Thiohalobacter thiocyanaticus: one gene and its partner. Each later gene encodes a partner of the first gene's protein in a complex. Links are inferred from orthologs where the notes say so. Each region holds a gene or a part of one and is shown on either strand. Other genes may lie near its edges.

Region 1 (2,734 bases):
TCCGACACCAGCGGCGCCAGCAGAACCTTCATCAGGCGTTCCTGACTCATGCCAGTCTCTCCTCAAACTTCTTCAGGGTGTCGACCGTCATCAACACCTTTTCGAACCCGATCAGGCTGACCGGATCGGCGGTCTCTGAATCGCACACCCCGACGTTGTAGAGGTTGCGCGCGGCGAGATACAGATTCTCGTCGGCATCGTCATTGACGATCAGCACATCCCGCAGATCCATGTCCTTGAGCTTGCCCACCAGGTCCCTGGTCCTGGGCGCAGCAAGCGAGAAGTCGTCCACGATCACCAGTCGATCCTGACGCAGCAGTTCGGACAGGATCGAGGCCATGGCCCCGCGGTACATCTTCTTGTTCACCTTCTGGGAATAATCGCGCGGACGAGCGGCAAAGGTCTTGCCGCCACCCGCCCACAGCGGGCTGCGAATTGTACCAGAACGCGCCCGGCCTGTCCCCTTCTGTCGCCAGGGCTTGGAACCGCCGCCGCGCACGTCGGAGCGGCTCTTCTGCGCCTTGGTGCCGGCACGGCCGCCGGCCATGAAGGCGGTCACGACCTGGTGGATCAGCGCCTCGTTGAAATCCCGGCCGAAGGCCTTGTCCGAGACACTGACAGATGCACCACCCTGAACCTGAATATCCATCATTGCCTCCTCAAGCCTTGACTGCCGGGCGCACGATCACATCGCCGCCCTTGGCGCCGGGCACCGAACCCTTGATCAGCAGCAGGTTGCGCTCGGCATCCACCCGCACCACTTCCAGGCTCTGGGTGGTGCGGCGCACGCTGCCCATGTGGCCGGCCATCTTCTTGCCCTTGAACACACGGCCGGGAGTCTGGTTCTGACCGATGGAACCCGGAGCGCGATGCGACAGCGAGTTGCCGTGGGTGGCGTCCTGGGTACGGAAGTTGTGACGCTTCACACCGCCCTGGAAGCCCTTGCCGATGCTGGTGCCGCTGACGTCGACCTTCTGGCCGTTCTCGAAGATATCGACCTTGATCTCGGCGCCGACCTCGATGCCCTCGCCTTCCTCGCCGTACAGGCGGAACTCCCATAGCCCGCGGCCTGCCTCGACCCCGGCCCTGGCGTAGTGCCCGGCCAGCGGCTTGGTGACGCGCGAGGCGCGCCGGCTGCCGGTGGTTACCTGCAGCGCACGATAGCCGTCGGTCTCCTGCGACTTCAGCTGGGTCACCCGGTTCGGTTCGACCTCGATTACGGTCACCGGAACCGCCGCCCCGTCTTCGGTGAAGACGCGGGTCATTCCGATCTTGCGGCCTACAACTCCGATCGCCATTGCTCTAACCCTAATACTCTGGCATGCCGGCACAACGCCGGCTGCATCAATTCAACTTAATCTGCACGTCCACGCCAGCGGCAAGATCCAGCTTCATCAGCGCATCGACCGTCTTGTCGGTCGGATCGACGATGTCCATCAGCCGCTTGTGGGTACGGATCTCATACTGGTCCCGCGCGTCCTTGTTGACATGCGGCGAGATCAGCACGGTGAAGCTTTCCTTTTTCGTGGGCAACGGAATCGGACCGCGCACCTGAGCGCCGGTACGCTTGGCCGTCTCCACGATCTCCCGCGCCGACTGATCGATCAGACGATGATCGAAGGCCTTGAGGCGGATACGAATTCGCTGGTTGGTCATGTTTAACCCTATAGTTTCAGTATGGGAACAGGGCCGGGCCCTGTTCCCGAACTTCCGGAATTACTCGATGATCTTGGAGACCACGCCGGCGCCCACGGTACGGCCGCCTTCGCGGATGGCGAAGCGCAGACCCTCTTCCATCGCGATCGGCGCAATCAGCGACACCGTCATCTTCACGTTGTCGCCCGGCATCACCATCTCCACGCCTTCCGGCAGATCGCATGCACCCGTCACGTCCGTCGTGCGGAAGTAGAACTGCGGACGATAACCGTTGAAGAACGGCGTGTGACGACCACCCTCGTCCTTGCTCAGCACATACACCTCGCACTCGAACTTGGTGTGCGGCGTGATCGAACCCGGCACGCACAGCACCTGTCCGCGCTCCACATCGTCACGCTTGGTCCCGCGCAGCAGCACGCCCACGTTGTCGCCCGCCTCGCCCGAGTCCAGCAGCTTGCGGAACATCTCCACACCCGTCACCGTGGTCTTGGTGGTGTCGCGAATACCCACGATCTCCACCTCGTCGCCCACCTTGACGATGCCGCGCTCGATACGACCGGTCACCACCGTGCCGCGACCCGAAATCGAGAACACGTCCTCGATCGGCATCAGGAACGGCTGGTCCACCGGACGCTCCGGCACCGGAATGTAGCTGTCCAGCGCCTCCAGCAGCTTCTCGATCGACGGCACGCCGATCTCCGAGGTGTCGCCTTCCAGCGCCTTGAGCGCCGAACCGGTAATGATCGGGGTGTCGTCGCCGGGGAAATCATAGGAAGACAGCAGATCGCGGATCTCCATCTCCACCAGCTCCAGCAGCTCCGGATCATCCACCTGGTCGGCCTTGTTCATGTACACCACGATCGAGGGCACACCCACCTGACGCGCCAGCAGGATGTGCTCGCGCGTCTGCGGCATCGGACCGTCCGCCGCACTGCACACCAGGATCGCACCGTCCATCTGCGCCGCACCCGTGATCATGTTCTTCACATAGTCGGCGTGACCAGGACAGTCCACGTGCGCATAGTGGCGCGCATCCGTCTCGTACTCCACGTGAGCAGTGGCAATCGTGATCCCGCGC
Region 2 (5,486 bases), 1.6 Mb from region 1 along the record:
GCTCGCACGTCACCGTCAGCGTCCGCACCACCGGCTTCATCTGGATCGAGGAACTGATCGAACTGGTCGAGCAGGAAGCCTCGTGCGAACTCTACGGCCTGCTCAAGCGCCCGGACGAGAAGGCCGTCACCGAACGCGCCTACGACAACCCGAAGTTCGTCGAGGACATGGTGCGCGACGTCGCCGCCCGCCTCAACGCCGACGAGCGCGTCAGCTCCTACGTAGTGGAATCGGAGAACTTCGAGTCCATCCACAACCACTCGGCCTACGCCATGATCATCAAGGACGAGGAAAGCGAACAGGCCTGAACCACCCGGTGACCGGCAGCGAAGCATCAGCTGCCCTGAATCCCAGCCTCTTAACCTCAGCATGCCCGTTGCGGGCATGGATCTTCGCAATCACTGCATGTCCTGATTCTGCATCTGCTCGAACACGTAGCCATGCAGCAGGATGGTATCCATATGCTCGATAAGCTGGAATTCGACTCCGTACTGATAACGCCCTGAGCCTTCTGCCGTCTCCGCGGCTTTCGCGGAGCGGATAATCGCAGGCATCTTCAGATATTTCTCGGTACCGGCGATGGGTACGCGGGCGGTCATGCTGATCAGGTCGCCGGCTCCGCCCAGCGGACTATCGCTGGCCACAAAGGCGCCGGCCGTGCTGATGTCCAGAATCGTACCCCGGCTGTCCAGGCTCTGGGTGGGGTCCTCGGGTGAAGGATGGGAGACTATAACCGGCAGCTGCGTCTGTACCCGCACGGCCTTGCGCACCACAATGCGCTCCAGTTCATCCGGGTAGGCCAGGTGCAGATGCGGATAGGGGCGCATGCTGTTGTGGATGATGCGGCTGTTGAAACCGTAGCAGGTGTTGCCGGAGAGCATGCGCACCACCAGCGGCTGGCCCTCGCGCACCAGCATCACCTTGCCGTCGATGCGCGGGGTGGTGATCACCAGACTGGCATTGGGCAGGTAGCCGATTACCTTGGCAGCGTACTTGCGCTGCTCCTGGCTGACGAACTGCACCTGCAGCACATCGCCGACGCCGAGCTTGAGATCCACGACCTGATCTGCTTCCGCCTTTGCCATGAACGACTGTCCTTTGCCCTGCCCGCCCGCCCATGGGGCCTCCCGTCGGGCAATATCACTACAGTATCGGCAGGCCGACGGCATTTCCTGAGGCCGGCAGCCAGCCGACGGCGGCCGCAAGCCACAGGCAGAGGCCGGCGAACACACCTGCCAGCACATCGTCGATCATGATGCCCAGCCCGCCCTGCACATGCCGGTCGAGCCAGCGGATCGGCCAGGGTTTGAGGATGTCGAACAGGCGGAACAGGACGAAGCCGATAAGCAGGGCCGGCCAGCTCGGCGCCACGGCGGCCAGGGTGATCCACAGCCCCACCACCTCGTCCCAGACGATGGCGGAATGGTCATGCACTCCGAGCGCCCGGGCGGTATATCCGCAGACCCAGACCCCGAGCAGAAAGGCCAGTATCACAACCAGCAGATAGAGAGGCAGCCCCAGCCCGGCGATGAGCGGGTAGAGAATGGCACCGGCCAGGGTCCCGAAGGTGCCGGGGGCAACCGGCGCCAGGCCGCTGCCGAAGCCCAGCGCCAGCAGATGGCGGGGGTCCTTCAACCAGTGGAGGGTGGGTTGTTTCATTTCTTTCTCATCAGCGACATGCCGGGCGCGCCCCTGTGGCAGACACGCAGTAGGATGGGTGGAGGCACCGTGTGCCGCAACCCATCAACAGGTCGTACCACGATGGGTTGCGCTGCGCTTCACCCATCCTACGATTGCGGCGCAAAATGCTGATAGCCTTTTCCATGCGCCTGATAGCCGCCGCCATCGGCATGCTGCAGCACCAGACCTTCTCCCGCGGTGATCCGGCCAATCCGGGTCAGGGCGATGCCCAGAGTCTCCGTCAACATGTTGATTTTTGGCTCCTTTTCCCCGGACACAGTGAAACAGAGTTCGTAGTCATCGCCGCCGGCCAGGGGCCAGTCGTACCAGGCCACGTCATCGCCCGTCACCAGTTGCGTCAGCGCCGGATGTCGGGGCACGGCATCCACGTCGATTTCGGCACCCGCACTGCTGGACCGGCACAGGTGGCCGAGATCGGCCAACAGGCCATCGGAGATGTCGATGGCCGCGCTGGCCAGTCCGCACAGTGCCTGCCCCAGAGCGAGTCGCGGTTCCGGATAATCCAGCCGGGCCCGGCATGCCTGCCTTGCCTCAGAGTCTGCCGGGCTGTCGGACGATGCGAGCGCGGCCGCGGCCGCGCCGAGGCCGCCACTGATATAGATCGCATCGCCGGGCCTGGCACCGCTGCGCGTCAGCGCCTGGCCTTCCGGCACCCGACCATGCACCGTCACCGTCACGCTCAGCGGGCCGCGGGTGGTGTCACCGCCGATCAATGCGATTTCCGAGTCACGCGCCAGTCGGCCGAAGCCCGCGGCGAAGGCCGCGAGCCAGGCCTCATCGGCCTCGGGCAGGGTCAGGGCCAGCAGCGCCCAGGCCGGCTCGGCACCCATGGCGGCCAGATCGCTGAGGTTGACCGCCAGTGCCTTGTGGCCGATGGCCCGGGGATCGGTGCCGGCAGGGAAGTGCACGCCGGCGACCAGGGTATCGACCGCGATGACCAGTTCCTGCCCGGGCGGGACACTGACCACCGCGGCATCGTCGCCGATACCCAGTCGGATGTCGTCGCGGTCCGGGGTCAGCCCGGCGAAATACTGTGCGATGAGATCGAATTCGCCGATCGGCATGGCGGTCTCAGGCGCCGCCGCCCGTCCCCGGCAGGCCGCCCCCGGATTCACCCCGGGGATGCTCGACCCCGCGCAGCTGCCGCGCGACCTGATCGAGCACACCGTTGACGAAGGAATGGCCCTGCTCGGCGCCGAACTTGCGCGTCAGGGCGACGGCCTCGTTGATCACCACCTTGTAGGGGATGTCGATGCGATGCATGAGTTCATAGGTGGCAATACGCAGGATGGCGCGCTCGACCGGATTGACCTCCTCAAGCGGGCGATTCAGGGCCGGCGCATAGCAGGCGTCCAGTTCCGTGGCCCGGGCGATGACGCGTTCGACCAGCTCGCGGAAGTAGCCACGGTCGGCATTGCGCAACTCGGCCTCGTCCTGTTCGAACTGGGCCAGGATGTCATGGGCATCCATGGCCGTGAACTGCCATTGATACAGGGCCTGCATGGCCAGCCGCCGGGCCCGGCTGCGGGCGGCGTTGGGATGAGACCTGCCGGTCGCCGGGCGTGCGGCCATCTCAGGTCTCCAGATTGCGCAGCAGGTTGATCATCTCGATGGCCGACATGGCCGCCTCCACGCCCTTGTTGCCGGCCTTGGTGCCGGCGCGCTCGATGGCCTGCTCGATGGTGTCCACCGTCAGCACGCCGAAGGCCAGCGGAATATCGTGTTCCAGACCCACCTGGGCCAGCCCCTTGGTGCACTCGCCGGCGACGTATTCGAAATGCGGGGTGCCGCCGCGGATGACCGCCCCCAGAGCGATGATGGCGTCATACTGTTTGCTCGCCGCCAGGCGCTTTGCCACCAGCGGCATCTCGAAGGCGCCGGGCACCCGCACGATCTTCAGATCGCGCCGCTCGGCGCCGTGGCGCACCAGGCAGTCGACGGCACCCGCGAGCAGGCTGTCGACGATGAAGCTGTTGAAGCGCGCCACCAGCAGGGCGATGCGCGCGTCCTTGACGGTCAGGCCGCCTTCGATTTCGGTGATGTCGGTCATGTTCCACTTATCCTTCGGTTATACATTCGTCATTGCGAGCGAAGCGTGGCAATGACGGAACAATTCAATCCGGCTCCACGTATTCGACCACGTCCAGGCCGAAGCCGGCAATGCCATGCATCTTCTTGGGCGCGCTGAGCACCCGCATGCGGGTCACGCCCAGGTCAGCCAGGATCTGGGCGCCGATGCCGTAGGTGCGCAACTCCTCGCGCTGGCGGCGCGGCTCACCCAGGCCGCCCTCGGCATAGGCGCGGATGCGGTGGATCAGCGCCTGCGGGTCGTCCGGTTTGCCCAACACGACCACCACGCCGCTGCCCTCGTCGGCCACCCGCTGCAGTGCCCGGCGCAGCGGCCAGCCGCAGTCGGAAGTGGTCGCACTCAGCAGGTCGCACAGGGCACCCTGGACGTGTACCCGCACCAGTACCGGCTGATTGTAGTCCGGTTCGCCGCAGACCAGTGCCAGGTGCGTATCGCCGTCGATGCAGTCTTCGTAGGCGATCAGCCGGAACTCGCCGAATTCGGTCGGCAGCATGCATTCGGCCGCGCGCTCCACCGTCGTCTCGTTCTCGATCCGGTAGTGAATGAGATCGGCGATAGTGCCCATCTTCAGGTCATGCTCGGCGGCGAACTTCTCCAGATCCGGCCGCCGCGCCATACTGCCGTCCTCGTTGAGGATCTCGACAATCACGGCGGCCGGTTCGGCCCCGGCCAGCCGGGCCAGGTCGCAGCCGGCCTCGGTATGGCCGGCGCGGGTCAGCACACCGCCCGGCTGGGCCATGAGGGGGAAGACATGCCCCGGCTGGACGATGTCGGCGGGTTTCGCCTCCGGCGCCACCGCCGCCTGCACGGTACGGGCGCGGTCGTGGGCGGAGATGCCGGTGGTCACGCCCTCGGCGGCCTCGATGGACAGGGTGAAGGCGGTGCCGTGCTGGGCAGTGTTGTCGCGCACCATCAGAGGCAGCGCCAGCTGCTCGCAGCGTTCGCGGGTCAGGGTCAGGCAGATCAGGCCGCGGCCGTATCTGGCCATGAAATTGATATCCTCCGGACGCACCCGGTCGGCCAGCATCAGCAGGTCGCCCTCGTTCTCGCGGTCCTCGTCATCCATCAGGATGATCATCCGGCCCTGCCTGAGATCGTCGATGAGTTCCTGTGTGGTGTTCAGGGACATATTGGTTGTGGTGTCCACCTGCATTCAGTCCTTACCTGTCATTGCGATGCTCAGCGCGGCAATGACGGAAAAAGTCATTTGATAAATCCATGCTCGGCCAGAAAGGCAGCGCTGATCCCGCTGCCCGGCTCGGCCGCCCGCTCGCCCAGCAACAGCCGCTCCAGATAGCGGGCGATGATGTCCACCTCCAGGTTCACCCGGGTACCGCTGCGGTACCCGCCGATGGTGGTCTCCTGCAGGGTGTGCGGCACGATGTTGAGATCGAAGGCCGCGCCCTCGACCGCATTGACCGTGAGACTCACTCCGTCGACGCAGATCGAGCCCTTTTCGGCGATATATTTTGCCAGACCCGCGGGCGCCTGTATGCGAAAACGCTCCGAACGGCCCTCGGAGCGGCGCTCGAGCACCGTACCGACGCCGTCCACGTGGCCGCTGACCAGGTGACCGCCCAGCCGAGTGGTCGGGGTCAGGGCCTGTTCCAGGTTCACCCGGCTCCCGACCGTAAGGTCGCGAAAGCCGGTACGCGCCAGGGTCTCGCCGGAAACATCGGCCCAGAAACCGTCGCCG

The links.
Region 2: the proteins of rpsJ (region 1) and nusB are in contact, whole or in part, in a solved structure (PDB 3D3B), measured with the Escherichia coli proteins. The link is inferred for Thiohalobacter thiocyanaticus from one-to-one orthologs.

Annotation. Positions count from the first base shown.
Region 1 is NZ_AP018052.1:2,857,974-2,860,707, forward strand. It holds rpsJ (30S ribosomal protein S10), read right to left. Parts: upstream 1,657-2,734; coding sequence 1,345-1,656; downstream 1-1,344. Other genes in the region: rplW (50S ribosomal protein L23), read right to left, coding at 1-50; rplD (50S ribosomal protein L4), read right to left, coding at 47-649; rplC (50S ribosomal protein L3), read right to left, coding at 660-1,298; tuf (elongation factor Tu), read right to left, coding at 1,717-2,734. UniProt on the Escherichia coli protein: Involved in the binding of tRNA to the ribosomes. Part of the processive rRNA transcription and antitermination complex (rrnTAC). The complex forms an RNA-chaperone ring around the RNA exit tunnel of RNA polymerase (RNAP).
Region 2 is NZ_AP018052.1:1,236,838-1,242,323, reverse strand. Bases 1,524-4,280 are described here. They hold nusB (transcription antitermination factor NusB), read right to left. Parts: upstream 3,274-4,280; coding sequence 2,773-3,273; downstream 1,524-2,772. Other genes in these bases: ribBA (bifunctional 3,4-dihydroxy-2-butanone-4-phosphate synthase/GTP cyclohydrolase II), read right to left, coding at 3,816-4,280; ribH (6,7-dimethyl-8-ribityllumazine synthase), read right to left, coding at 3,275-3,751; thiL (thiamine-phosphate kinase), read right to left, coding at 1,788-2,765; CFK21_RS05840 (phosphatidylglycerophosphatase A family protein), read right to left, coding at 1,524-1,659. Also shown: GTP cyclohydrolase FolE2, read left to right, coding at 1-308; CFK21_RS05845 (flagellar brake protein), read right to left, coding at 399-1,085; more of CFK21_RS05840, read right to left, coding at 1,144-1,523; more of ribBA, read right to left, coding at 4,281-4,919; CFK21_RS05815 (riboflavin synthase), read right to left, coding at 4,994-5,486. UniProt on the Escherichia coli protein: Part of the processive rRNA transcription and antitermination complex (rrnTAC). The complex forms an RNA-chaperone ring around the RNA exit tunnel of RNA polymerase (RNAP).